2 regions of the Actinomadura miaoliensis genome follow, and region 2 is predicted to be linked to the other one. Evidence: riboswitches for the same ligand, from Rfam matches in the RefSeq annotation. Region 2 holds a riboswitch; the other holds the start of a gene.
What was found. Region 2 has a riboswitch for thiamine pyrophosphate ahead of thiC (phosphomethylpyrimidine synthase ThiC). Riboswitches for the same ligand answer to the same signal wherever they lie in the genome.
Positions count from the first base shown of each region.

Region 1 (6,902 bases), on a different contig from region 2:
GCCCGAACGGCGTGCGCGACGCGACCCGCGGCCGCGTCGCGACCGGCGCGTGCGCGGCCCGCTGGCCCCGGACGACCCCCGCCGCATCGACGACTACCGGCTGCTGGGCCGGCTCGGCGAGGGCGGCCAGGGCGTCGTCTACCTGGCCCGGTCGCCGCAGGGCGAGCTGGTCACGGTCAAGCTGCTGCGGGGCGGCTCGGCGGCCGGACAGCGCGCGCTCGGCCGCTTCCGCAAGGAGGCCGACGCGGCGCTGCAGGTCGCGGGCCGGCACACCGCCCGGATGCTGGACGCCGACGTCACCGGCGACCGCCCGTACATCGTCAGCGAGTACGTCGAGGGCCCGTCGCTGCAGCGGGTCGTCGAGGAGCAGGGGCCGCTGCCGGAGGAGCGGCTGCGCACGGTGGCGCTGCGCACCGCCGCCGCGCTGGCCACCATCCACCGGGCGGGCATCGTGCACCGCGACTTCAAGCCGGGCAACGTGGTGCTCGGCCCGGACGGCGCCAAGGTCATCGACTTCGGCGTGGCCCGGATGGCGGACGCCACCACGATCACCACGGGCCCGGTGGGCACGCCCGCCTACATGGCGCCCGAGCAGATCGAGGACGAGCCGGTCGGCCCGCCCGCCGACGTGTTCGCCTGGGGCGCCACGGTGGTGTTCGCCGCCACGGGACGTCCCCCGTTCGGCAGCGGGCCGAGCGCGGCGGTGATGCGGCGGGTGACGTCGCGCCGTCCCGACCTGGGCGACATGGACGGCCCGCTGCGCGACCTGGCGCTGCGCTGCCTGGACAAGAACCCCGCCGCCCGGCCCACGGCGCGACAGCTGGTGCGCGCGCTGCGGGAGGGACGCGCGCCCGCCCCCAAGCCGCGGCCCAGGCGCATCCCCGCCTACCGCTGGCGGATGATGGTGGCGCTGGCCGTGGTGATGGCGGCCGGGTTCGTGCTCGGTCTGCTGTGGTGAGCGGGGCCGCGCGGCGCGGGACGCCGCGCGGCCGGTGAGTGCCGGGTCAGGGCCGGATCACCAGTGCGGCGGACGGTCGTCCAGGAGCCGGGAGTCGTCGTCGCCGCGCCACTCGCCCCATCCGGTGTCGGTGTCGTCGGTGGTCTGGTCGGGGAGGATCTCCAGCTCGTCGTCGGCCAGGTCGACCACACGCTCGTCGTCGGGTCCCATGCTCATGGGTCCATTGTCGGACATGCCGGCGCGTGCCCGTCGCCGGGGCGGCGATCACGGGGCGACCGTTCGGCGACCTGCGCGAACGGGCGACGACGCACCCGAGACCAGGCCCGGTGATCACACCGGATCGGCGGAGCGGGCGGCCAGGCGGCGGGCCAGCTCGGCGGCCGCGGCGCCCGGGTCGGCCGCCTCGGTGAGGGCGCGGACGACGACCACGCGGCTCGCCCCGGCGGCCAGCACCTGGTCGAGGTTGCCCGCGTCGATGCCGCCGATGGCGAACCAGGGGCGGACCTCGCGCTGCGCGGCGACGTACTCCAGCAGCTTGGGCCCGGGGGCGGGCCGTCCCGGCTTGGTGGGGGTGGGCCACACCGGGCCGGCGCAGAAGTAGTCGACGCCCGGCTCGGCGGCGGCCGCCGACGCCTGCTCGTCGGAGTGCGTGGACCGGCCGATGAGCACGTCCTGGCCGACGATGGCGCGGGCCGCCTGCACCGGCAGGTCGTCCTGGCCCAGGTGCAGGACGTCGGCGTGCGCGGCGTGGGCCACGTCGGCGCGGTCGTTGACGGCCAGCAGCGCCCCGTGCCGCTCGCAGGCCGCCCGGAACACCCGCAGGTACTCCAGTTCCTGCCGCGCCTCCAGGCCCTTCTGGCGGAGCTGGACGATGTCGACGCCGCCGGCCAGCACCGCGTCGAGGAACTCGGGCAGGTCGCCCTGCCGCTCCCTGGCGTCCGTGCAGAGGTAGAGGCGGGCCCGGCTGAGCCGGGCGCGCAGGGCGACGGCGCGTTCGGAGGGCAGGTGCCTGGACACGGTCGGGGAGGTTCCTTTCACTGTTGTGCGCGTGCGTGCGCTCTGTCTGTCCGCGCGCGGCGCGTGTCTTGCGGTTGATACCCGGCGCCGGGGGCCGGATGCGGATCACGGGGTCACGCGCCGGTGCGCACCGGCCGTGCGGCGGCCGGTGCGCACTTGTCCGGTTGCGTTCTGCCTAGAAGGCCAGGGCCTGGGCGCGGCGGCGGACCTCGGTGCCGCGGTTCTCGCTGAGGGCCTGGACCGGGGTGCCCGGGAGGGTGTCGTCGGCGGTGAACAGCCACCGCAGCGTCTCGAGGTCGCTGAAGCCCGCGTCCGACAGCACCGTCAGCGTGCCGGACAGTCCCTTGATCACTTGGCCGTCCCGCAGGAACGCGGCGGGGACCATGAGCTGGCCCTCGCGGCGGACGGCCAGCAGCTTGCGCTCGGCGAGCAGCTGCTTGATCCTGCTGTGCTTGACTCCCAGCCGCGCGGCCACCTCCTTGAGGGTGAGCCACTCCCCCGCCAGGGCGTCGGTCCGGGGATCGAGATCGCGCTCAACGGTTGCGTGCATCTGCGTCACGCCCCCTGCCTACCACGCCCCCGCTCCTCTCAAACCCCGCCGCTTCCCGGAAGGCCGCCGGGCGCCGCCGGCGTCGCGGCGCCGTCACGTGCGCCGTCACGGCTTCACCGTCTCGCGGACGGGACGCTCGGGGTCGGCGAGCAGGTCCGGGTCGACCGGCGTGCCCGCGGTCATCACGCGGCGCGCCTGCACCAGGTCGCGGGGACGGTCGACGGTGAGGATCGCGTCCAGGCGGTCGCCGGTGAGCCAGCACACCGACCACTTGGAGCCGTCGGGGTCGCCCCGGTACAGCGTGCGCTCGGCCACCGGGTGGTGGCCCGCGTACTGCACCATCCGGCCGAACTGCTCGGACCAGAAGTACGGCACGGGGTCGTACTCGGCGTCCTCCCCGACCAGGGTGGCGGCCGCGACGGCGGGGGCGTTGAGGGCGGTGTCCCAGTGCTCGACGAGCAGGCGCCGCCCGTACCTGTTCGACCACCAGGCGGCGCAGTCGCCCACCGCCACGATGTCGGACCGCGGGGTGCCCGCGACGGTGACGCGGAACGCGGCGTCGGTCGCCACGCCGCCGTCGATCTCCACGCCGGAGCCGTCCAGCCAGCCCAGCTCGGGGCGGACGCCGACGCCGACCACGATCGCGTCGGCGGCGACGCGGTCGCCGTCGGCCAGCAGCAGCGACCCGGGCTCGACGGCGGCGACCTTGACGCCCGTGCGCAGCTCCACGCCGGCCTCGCCGTACCAGCGGGCCGTCAGCGCCCCGACCTCCGGGCCGATGGCGCCCGACAGGGGGGCGTCAGCGGCCTCCACCACCGTGACCGAGCAGCCCTTCCTGGCGGCGGTGGTGGCGACCTCCGCGCCGATCCAGCCCGCGCCCACGATGACGAGGCGGACGCCGGGCGTCAGCCGCGCGCGCAGGTCGCGGGCGTCGTCGATGGTGCGCAGCACGTGCTGGGCGCCGTGGCCGGGCAGGGTGATGGGCGTGGCGCCGGTGGCGATGACCAGCCCGTCGAACTCCAGCTCGCCGGCGGTGGTGACGACGGTGCCGCCGCGCGGGTCGCCGGGCCGCAGCGCGGTGGCGCGCTCGCCGAGCAGCGTCTCGCAGCGCAGGTCGTCCCAGTCGACCTCGACGGTGGTGTCGTCGGCGTCGCCCGCCAGCACCGCCTTGGACAGCGGCGGCCGGTCGTAGGGCCGGTGCCGCTCGGCCGAGACGAGGATCACCTCTCCCTCGTGCCCCTTGCGGCGCAGGGCCTCCACCGCCCGCACGCCCGCCAGCCCGCCGCCCACCACGATCACCCTGTTCATGAAGGCTCACCTTAGTCCGCCCGGTTCCGGCCGCTTCGGACGGCCGTCCGCCACGCGCATGCCCGCACACGGGACCGGACTAATGGGACGTAGGGTGGTACATGCGAGAAACCGCGGGAGTCCGGTACGACCGGGCTGAGAGGGCGGCTGTGCGGGCCGCCGACCGCCAGGACCTGATCCGGATCATGCCGGCGAAGGGAGTGCACACTTGGAGATCGTGATCATCGGGGCCGGGGTCGTCGGGCTGGCCACGGCCTGGCGGACGGCCGCGCGCGGCGCGTCGGTCACCCTGGTCGACCCCGATCCGGCGAGCGGCGCGTCGGCCGTCGCCGCCGGGATGCTGACCCCCGTCAGCGAGCTGACCTACGGCGAGGAGCCGCTGCTGCGGCTGGGCCTGACGTCCCTGGCGCGCTACCCGGCGTTCGTCGCCGAGCTGGAGGAGCTGACCGGGGCCGACACCGGACTGCGCACCGACGGCGTCCTGCAGGTCGCCTTCGACGCCGACGACCTGGCGTACCTGGACGACCTGCGCCGTTTCCAGGAGACGCTGGGGCTGAGCCCGCAGACGCTGACCGGACGGGAGTGCCGCCGGCAGGAGCCCATGCTGGCGCCGGGCGTGCGTGGCGGGCTGCTCGTCCCCGAGGACGGCTCGATCGACCCGCGCAGGCTGACCCCCGCGCTGCTGGCCGCGGCCGAGAAGCTGGGCGTGCGGCTGGTCCGGCGGCGCGCCGAGGCCGTGCTGGTCGAGCGCGACGCCGTCGCCGGCGTGCGGCTGGACGACGGCTCGCGGCTGCCCGCCGACCGGGTGCTGCTGGCGGCCGGGCCGTGGTCGTCCGACATCGGCGGCCTGCCGCCCGGGACCGTTCCACCGGTGCGTCCGGTGAAGGGCCAGGTGCTGCGGCTGCGCACCCGGGTGCCGTTCCTGCGGCGCTGCACGCGCGGGCTGGTGAAGGGCTCGTCGATCTACCTGGTGCCGCGTGCCGACGGGGAGATCGTGGTCGGCGCCACCCAGGAGGAGATGGGCTTCGACACCCGCGTCACCGCCGGGGGCCTGTGGGAGCTGCTGCGCGACGCGCGCGAGCTGCTGCCCGGCATCACCGAGCTGGAGTTCGCCGAGGTGTCGGCGGGGCTGCGCCCCGGCTCGCCCGACAACGCGCCGGTGCTCGGCCCGTCCGCGCTGCCGGGGCTGGTGCTGGGCACCGGGCACTTCCGCAACGGCATCCTGCTGACGCCGGTCAGCGCGGACGCCCTCACCGAGACGCTGCTGGACGGGACGGTGCCCGAGGAGGCCCGTCCCTTCACCCCCGATCGCTTCGAGGTCACGGCATGAAGGTCAAGGTCATCGTCAACGGGCAGGCGCGCGAGGTGCCCGAGGGCACCAGCGTGGCCGAGCTGGTGTCGTCCGTCGCCCCCGCCGTCTCCGGCGTGGCGGCGGCGCTCAACGACGAGGTGGTACGGCGCTCCGACTGGGACGCCACGACGCTACGGGAGGCGGATCGGCTCGAGGTGCTGACCGCCGTGCAGGGAGGTTGACGGTGCGAGAGCAGACGGCCCACACGACTCCGGCCGGCACGGCCGCGGCGGGCCGGGCCCCGGGCGGCGAGGCCCCGGACGGCGGCGCGGACCGGCTCGTCATCGCGGGCGAGGAGTTCGGCTCCAGGCTGATCATGGGCACCGGCGGCGCGCCCAGCATGCACGTGCTGCGCGAGGCGCTGACCGCGTCCGGGACCGAGCTGACCACCGTCGCCATGCGCCGCGTCGACCCGGCGGCGCGCGGCTCGGTGCTGGACGTGCTGCGCGAGTGCGGCATCCGGGTGCTGCCCAACACGGCGGGCTGCTTCACGGCGGGCGAGGCCGTGCTGACGGCCAAGCTGGCCCGCGAGGCGCTGCACACCAACTGGGTGAAGCTGGAGGTGATCGCCGACGAGCGCACCCTGCTGCCCGACCCGATCGAGCTGGTGGACGCGGCCGAGCAGCTCGTGGACGACGGCTTCGTGGTGCTGCCCTACACCAACGACGACCCGGTGCTGGCGCGCCGCCTGGAGCAGGCGGGCTGCGCCGCGGTGATGCCGCTGGGCTCGCCGATCGGCTCGGGGCTGGGCATCCGCAACCCGCACAACATCGAGCTGATCGTCGAGCAGGCGAACGTGCCGGTGGTGCTGGACGCGGGCCTGGGCACCGCCAGCGACGCCGCGCTGGCCATGGAGCTCGGCTGCGACGCGGTGCTGCTGGCGACCGCCGTCACCCGCGCGCAGCATCCCGCCGTGATGGCCGCCGCCATGCGGCACGCCGTGGAGGCCGGGCGGCTGGCGCGGCTGGCGGGGCGGATCCCCAAGCGCCGCTACGCGCAGGCGTCGTCCCCCTGGGAGGGCATCAGCACCGGCGCCTGACCCTTCATGAAGGATCGCTAAACGCATCCCTGTAGAAAGATTCGCTGGACCTGAAAGATCGGCGGACGCAGACTGATCCACGTTCTCCCCCGTCCCGCGCCCTGACCGGCGGGAACGCTTCGGGGTTCATGGAAACGTCCGCTTTCTAAGGTGCAGCGCATGGAACGACAGACAGAGGCGGCGGCCCGGCCGCCGGTGGACCGGCGTGCCGTGGCCGCCGCGGCGTTCACGGTCGTGATGTGGGCGTCGGCGTTCGTGGCGATCCGCAGCGCGGGCCGGGAGTTCTCGCCGGGCGCGCTGGCGCTGGGCCGCCTGCTGGCGGGTTCGGCCACGCTCCTGCTGCTGTGCCTGGTGCGCCGGGAGGGCCTGCCGCCGCGCGCCGCCTGGCCCGGCGTCCTGGTGTCCGGGGTGCTGTGGTTCGGTGTCTACAACGTGGCCCTGAACTGGGGCGAGCAGGAGGTGGACGCGGGCACCGCCGCGATGGTGGTCAACGTCGGCCCGATCCTCATCGCACTGCTGGGCGGCTGGCTGCTCAAGGAGGGGCTGCCGGCGCGCCTGCTGGCCGGGATCGCGGTGTCGTTCACCGGCGCCGCCGTGGTGGGCGTCTCCCTGTCGGACGGCGGCCCGGACGGCGGGTCCGCGGCGCTGGGCGTGGTGCTGTGCCTGCTGGCGGCCGTCA
Region 1 is NZ_BAAAZG010000051.1:71,509-78,410, reverse strand. It holds gene ABD811_RS32325 (serine/threonine-protein kinase) at 1-958, shown strand, start outside; gene ABD811_RS32320 (hypothetical protein) at 1,016-1,174, opposite strand; gene thiE (thiamine phosphate synthase) at 1,289-1,975, opposite strand; gene ABD811_RS32310 (Rv2175c family DNA-binding protein) at 2,151-2,525, opposite strand; gene ABD811_RS32305 (NAD(P)/FAD-dependent oxidoreductase) at 2,631-3,833, opposite strand; TPP riboswitch at 3,937-4,050, shown strand; gene thiO (glycine oxidase ThiO) at 4,042-5,163, shown strand; gene thiS (sulfur carrier protein ThiS) at 5,160-5,366, shown strand; gene ABD811_RS32290 (thiazole synthase) at 5,468-6,223, shown strand; gene ABD811_RS32285 (DMT family transporter) at 6,383-6,902, shown strand, end outside.
Region 1: it holds a riboswitch for thiamine pyrophosphate, as region 2 does, so the genes downstream of both, thiO (glycine oxidase ThiO) here and thiC (phosphomethylpyrimidine synthase ThiC) in region 2, are expected to answer to the same signal.

Region 2 (6,902 bases):
TCACCCACATGTCGACGCGGCCGAAGCGGCCGGCGGCCCGCCGCGCCAGCTCCTCGACCGACCGGTGGTCGGTGACGTCGGCCGGCGCGGCCAGCGCCTGCCCGCCCCGCCGGCGGCACTCGACCGCGACCTCCTCCAGCGCGTGCCCGCGGCGGGCCGCCAGCACCACCGACGCGCCCTTGTCCGCGAAGGCCAGCGCGGTGGCGCGGCCGATGCCGCTGGACGCGCCGGTGATCACGACGACGGCGTTCTTGGCTCTCACACGGACCTCCTTCGCACTGGCGCACCGGCCGGTCCGGCCGTGCCGGTCCGGCCGGGGCCGACCGTGCGGCCACATACCCGAGGCCGCGCGTGACATGCGGACACGCGCGGGGTACCCGGCGCGTTGTCCGAACAATGGTGATTTGGCCGTCCGGCGCCCGACCGTCCGGAGCGATCACCCGGCGCGGCCGCGGGGTCACGTCGGAGGCGTGCAGACGTTGTCCAGCAGCAGGCCGCTCAGCCGCAGCAGCTCCTTGCGGGGGTCCCACAGACCGGGCGCGTCGGTGCCCGCCCCGCGGTACGGCTGCTCCAGCCACTGCTGCAGCCCGCGCGCCTCGGCCGCGTCGTCCCCCGACCCGTCGGGCAGGCTCCGCACCAGCCCGGCCAGCATGTCCAGCTGCCGGGCGTAGCCGTCCCGGAAACCCGCGTCGAGGAGCGCGCCGCCCGGATCGGTCCGCGACGCCTCCCGCAGCGCGTCGGCGATCGAGCGCACGTACGTCGCGGTGTGGTCGAGGGTGTCCATCAGCCGCAGCGACCGCCAGGCGCCGGGCCCGTCGGCCCGCCGCCGGCGCAGCTTGACGCGGGGATTGGCGCGCAGGCTGTCGCGGCCCTGCTCGCACGCCCGGTACGCGCCGTCGTGGCTGTGGCGCAGCCGCCGTTCGCGTTCCCCCCACCGGGTCCACCCGTCCTCCGCGTCGCCGGCGCCGGGCGGCCGGGTCAGGGACGCCAGCTCCTCCAGCGCGCACGCCAGCTGCTCCTTGAGGTCCCGGACGGCGGCGTCGGCGCGTCCGATGTGCAGGGGCGGGAAGACCAGCGTGTTGACCGCCAGCCCCACGGCCAGGCCCACCCCCACGTCGCCCAGCCGCGGCACCACGTACGACATGACCTCGTGCCCGCCGACGAGCAGCGCGAACAACGCCGTGAACGGCACCTGCGGCGCCTGGTCCCCGAACCCGTGCCAGCTCGACACCAGCAGCGCGACGGCCACCACCACCGCGATGCCGGCCGGGTTCGGCCCGACCGTCATCCCGACCGGGATCGCCAGCAGCGCGCCGACGAGGAACCCGGCCGCGTACGCCAGGCTCTCGCGCAACGAGCGCGCCACCGTTGGGTACACGCCGAGCAACGCCGCCAGCGGCGCGAAGTACGGCTGCCGATGCCCCATCAGGTACCGGGCCGCCAGCCACGCCAGCACGGACGCCAGCACGGCCTTGACCACGATGTGCAGCCGTCCCCGCCAGTAGTGCCACCGGCCGGGCGTCGCCGCCGCCCGCCGGACCACCTCGTCCACTCGACCCGTCACACGATCCGCTCCAAGCACGCGAGGCCCATTACCCGGCCGGAACGCGCCTATCCGGGCACGAAGTGTGATCCGGAGCGTCCCGTCCGTCCCGGACGCGGCGACGCCCGGGACGGACGGGACGGACGGGACGGACGGGCGGCGGGTCAGGCGTCCGACGGGGTGATCGGCAGGTAGACGCGGCCGCCGGACGCGGTGAACTCGGCGGCCTTCTCACGCATCCCCGCCGCCAGCGCCTCGGACTCGGGCAGCGCCCGCTCCTCGGCGTACCGGCGCACGTCCTGTGTGATCTTCATCGCACAGAAGTGCGGCCCGCACATCGAGCAGAAGTGCGCCGTCTTGGCGGGCTCGGCCGGGAGCGTCTCGTCGTGGAAGGCGCGGGCGGTGTCGGGGTCAAGGGAGAGGTTGAACTGGTCCTCCCAGCGGAACTCGAACCGCGCGTCCGACAGCGCGTCGTCCCACGCCTGCGCGCCCGGATGGCCCTTGGCCAGGTCCGCGGCGTGCGCGGCGATCTTGTAGGCGATCACGCCCGCCTTGACGTCGTCGCGGTCCGGCAGGCCCAGGTGCTCCTTGGGCGTGACGTAGCACAGCATCGCGGTGCCGTACCAGCCGATCATCGCCGCGCCGATCGCGGAGGTGATGTGGTCGTAGCCGGGCGCGATGTCGGTGGTCAGCGGGCCCAGCGTGTAGAACGGCGCCCCGTCGCACAGCTCCCGCTGCAGGTCGACGTTCTCCTTGATCTTGTGCATGGGGACGTGCCCCGGACCCTCGTTCATCACCTGGTTGTCGTACTCGGCGGCGATCCGGGTGAGCTCGCCCTGCGTGCGCAGCTCGGCGAACTGCGCCTCGTCGTTGGCGTCGGCGATCGACCCGGGGCGCAGCCCGTCGCCCAGCGACCAGGTGATGTCGTAGGCGGCGAAGATCTCGCACAGCTCGCGGAAGTTGGTGTAGAGGAAGTTCTCCTCGTGGTGCGCCAGGCACCACGCCGCCATGATCGACCCGCCGCGCGACACGATGCCGGTCTTGCGGCGCGCGGTCAGCGGGACGTACCGCAGCAGCACCCCGGCGTGCACGGTCATGTAGTCCACGCCCTGCTCGGCCTGCTCGATGACGGTGTCGCGGAAGATCTCGTAGGTCAGCTCGGCCGGGTCGCCGCCGACCTTCTCCAGCGCCTGGTACAGCGGCACCGTCCCCACCGGGACGGGCGAGTTGCGCAGGATCCACTCGCGCGTGGTGTGGATGTCGCGTCCGGTGGACAGGTCCATGACCGTGTCGGCGCCCCACCGCGTCGCCCAGGTCATCTTCTCCACCTCCTCCTCGATGGAGGAGGTCACCGCGGAATTGCCGATGTTCGCGTTGACCTTGCAGAGGAAGCGCGAGCCGATCACCATCGGCTCGGACTCGGGATGGTTGACGTTGGCGGGCAGCACCGCCCGTCCCGCCGCCAGTTCCGCGCGGACCACCTCGGGCGCCACCCCCTCGCGCAGCGCCGCGAACTCCATCTCCGGTGTGATCTCCCCGCGCCGCGCGTACGCCCGCTGCGTCACCGCCCCGCCGGTGGCCCGGCGCGGCCGGCGCGGCGGGAAGGCCCCCTGGTCACGCAGCGGATCGGCGGACCGGCGGCCATCGTCCTCCAGACGGACGGGCCGCCCCTCGTACTCGGCGGTGTCGCCGCGTTCGGCGATCCACCCGGCCCGCAGGGCGGGCAGGCCGCGCCGCACGTCGACGACGTGGCCCGGATCGGTGTACGGCCCGGAGGTGTCGTACAGCACCACCGTCGCGCCGTTGGTCAGCGCCACCTCCCGCATGGGGACGCGCACGTCGGGACGCGACCCGACGAGATACGTCTTGCGGGCGGGACGGGCGTCGTGGACAGGTGTGGACACGCTGTCGGTCATGATGACGTGATCTCTCCCTACGCCGGCATTACCCGGTCAGGTTCCAGCGGTCGGCGGCCGTCTCAGCCGCGATCTCAGCCCGGTTCGCCGGGCCCCCGCGATCTGTCGCGCCGACGCTAACCCGCCGCACCCCCGTTGCCGCAACCCCGGGACATGAGGTAAAGCAGCGCCGCCGCCGTCGACCCCGAGCCGATCTCGCCCCGGGCCGCCAGCTCCGGCGCGGATGCCAGCGGGACCCACTCGATCCGCTCGGCCTCCACGTCGCTCGGATCGCCCGCGCGCTCGGCGCCGTCGGCGGTGAAGATGTGATGAACGCCATCGTGCACGCCCGGCGACGGGTGGACGTCCAGCAGATGCCGCAGCGGGCCCGGGCGCCACCCGGTCTCCTCGACCAGCTCGCGGGCGGCGGCGTCGGCGGGGTCCTCACCCGGCTCGACCCGCCCGCCGGGGATCTCCCAGCCCCACCGGTCGGTGATGAACCGGTGCCGCCAGATCAGCAGCACACGGCCGTGTCCGTCCAGCGCGGCGACGCCGGCGGCCGGACGCACCCGCAGCAGATGGTGGTCGAAGCGCCGCCCGTCGGGCAGCTCCACGTCGGCCAGCCGGACGGACATGAAGGGGCTGTCATAGACGGTCCGCTCGCCGTGCAGGGTCCATCGCATGGGCCGGACGCTATCGGGGGCTTTCGCAAGCTGACCGGTAGGGTCAGGATCTAGGGGACAGAGATGCGTGTCCTGCCTGGCCGGTGGGCCCGGACCGAGGAGAGCGAGCGCGTCAGTGATGGCAGTCGTTGGCGGGGGGACGGGGGGCGTGACGCCCCGAGCCGGACGTGGAGCGTCGCCACCCGGTGCACCGGGGGCCGGGGGGCCGCTGCGCGAGCAGCCGCCTCCCGAGAGGGACGACTTCGCGACGGCGTCCGGCCGGATCTGGACGATACCGAACATCCTGAGCTTCGCGCGCCTGCTCGGCGTGCCGCTGTTCCTGTGGCTGGTACTGGTCGGCGCCGACTGGTGGGCGCTGGGCGTGCTGGTGTTCGCGGGCCTGTCGGACTGGCTGGACGGCCGCCTGGCGCGCGCCCTCAACCAGACCAGCAAGCTCGGCATGGTGCTGGACCCGGCCGCCGACCGGCTCTACATCCTGGTCACCCTGATCGGCCTGACCGTCCGCGACGTGATCCCGCTGTGGCTGGTGATCCTGCTGGTCGCCCGGGAGGTCGCGATCACGCCGATCATGCCGCTGATGCGGCGCCTGGGATACGGCGGGACGCTGCCGGTGCACTTCGTGGGCAAGGCCGCCACGCTGTGCCTGCTGTACGCCTTCCCGCTGCTGCTGCTGGGCGACCACGACGGCGCCGTGGCCACCACCGCCAAGATCGTCGGCTGGTGCTTCGCGATCTGGGGGACGGGCCTGTACTGGTGGGCCGCGGCCCTGTACTGGTGGCAGACGCGGCAGCTCATGCTGGCCGGGCCCGCCGGGGACGTCCCCGCCGCGGAACGAACCGGTGGGGAACGAACCGGGGGAGAACCAACCGGCGGGGAACGAACCGGCCGGGACGGGGAAGAACCCACGGGGGAGGCGCCCACGGGTGAACCGCCCGGGCGGCACCAGCACGGCGACGCGTCCGGCGCGCCGCCTCCGGCGGACGGGAGCCCCCCGTCCGGTGAACAGGAGGGAGCGGATACACCCCGATGAAGGCCGTCGTGATGGCGGGCGGTGAGGGGACGCGGCTGCGCCCGATGACCGCCAACCAGCCCAAGCCCCTGCTCCCGCTCGTCAACCGGCCGATCATGGAACACGTGCTGCGGCTGCTCAAACGGCACGGGTTCACCGAGACCGTGGTGACCGTGCAGTTCCTGGCCGCGCTGATCCGCAACTACTTCGGCGACGGTGAGGAGCTGGGCATGGCGCTCAGCTACGCCACCGAGGACGTGCCGCTGGGCACCGCCGGCAGCGTCAAGAACGCCCAGGAGGCGCTGCGCGACGACCGCTTCCTGGTGATCTCCGGGGACGCGCTCACCGACATCGACCTGACCGACATGGTCCGCGCGCACGAGCGCAACGGCGCCCTGGTCACCATCGGGCTCAAGCGGGTGCCCGACCCGCTGGAGTTCGGCATCATCATCGTGGACGACGAGGGCCGCGTCCAGCGGTTCCTGGAGAAGCCCACCTGGGGCCAGGTGTTCTCCGACACCGTCAACACCGGCATCTACGTCATGGAGCCGGAGGTGCTCGACCACGTCGCCGCCGGCGAGCCGGTCGACTGGTCCGGCGACGTGTTCCCCGAGCTCGTCGCGCGCGGCGCGCCGATCTACGGGTACATCGCCGACTGCTACTGGGAGGACGTCGGCACCCACGACAGCTACCTCAAGGCGCAGGCCGACATGCTGTCCGGGCTCGTCGACGTCGATCTGGGCGGGTTCGAGCTGTCACCCGGGGTGCGCGTGGCCGAGGGCGCCGAGGTCGACGCCGAGGCGGTGCTGAAGGGCCCGCTGTACGTCGGCGACTACGCCAAGGTCGAGGCCGGGGTGGAGCTGCGCGAGTTCACCGTCCTCGGCAGCAACGTGGTGGTCAAGGAGGGCGCGTTCCTGCACCGCGCGATCGTGCACGACAACGTGTTCGTCGGCCCCTCGGCCACCCTGCGCGGCTGCGTGATCGGCAAGAACACCGACATCATGGCCGGCGCCCGCGTCGAGGAGGGCGTGGTGGTCGGCGACGAGTGCGTCATCGAGGCCGAGGCGTACCTGTCCAACCAGGTCAAGGTGTACCCGTTCAAGACCGTCGAGGCCGGCGCGGTGGTCAACACCAGCGTGATCTGGGAGTCGCGCGGGCAGCGCACCCTCTTCGGCCCGCGCGGGGTGTCCGGCCTGGTCAACGTGGAGATCACCCCCGAGCTGGCGGTGCGGCTGGCCAGCGCCTACGCCACCACGCTCACCAAGGGCAGCACCGTCACCACCGGCCGCGACGCCTCCCGCGCCGCCACCACCCTCAAGCGCGCCGTGATCAGCGCGCTGACCTCCAGCGCCATCAACGTCCGCGACCTGGAGGCGTGCCCGCTGCCGATGGCCCGCCACGAGACCGCGCGCGAGGAGTGCGCGGGCGGCATCTACATCCGCACCACCCCCGGCGACCCGCAGGGCGTGGACATGCTGTTCATGGACGCCGACGGCGCCGACCTGTCCCAGGCCGCCCAGCGCAAGCTGGAGCGGGTGTTCGGCCGCCAGGAGTACCGGCGCGCCTTCCCCGGCGAGATCGCCGAGCTGACCTATCCGGCCCGCACCGTCGGCACCTACACCCACGAGCTGCTGCGCGACGTCGACATGTCCGGGGTGCGCGAGGCCGGGCTGAAGATCGTGCTGGACTGCGCGGGCGGCACCACCTCGCTGGTGCTGCCGACGCTGCTGGGCAGGGTCGGGGTGGAGGTGCTGACCCGCAACAACGCCCTG
Region 2 is NZ_BAAAZG010000008.1:55,024-61,925, reverse strand. It holds gene ABD811_RS09500 (SDR family oxidoreductase) at 1-262, opposite strand, end outside; gene ABD811_RS09495 (FUSC family protein) at 458-1,564, opposite strand; gene thiC (phosphomethylpyrimidine synthase ThiC) at 1,708-3,459, opposite strand; TPP riboswitch at 3,457-3,568, opposite strand; gene ABD811_RS09485 (NUDIX hydrolase) at 3,576-4,121, opposite strand; gene clsA (cardiolipin synthase ClsA) at 4,330-5,151, shown strand; gene ABD811_RS09475 (sugar phosphate nucleotidyltransferase) at 5,148-6,902, shown strand, end outside.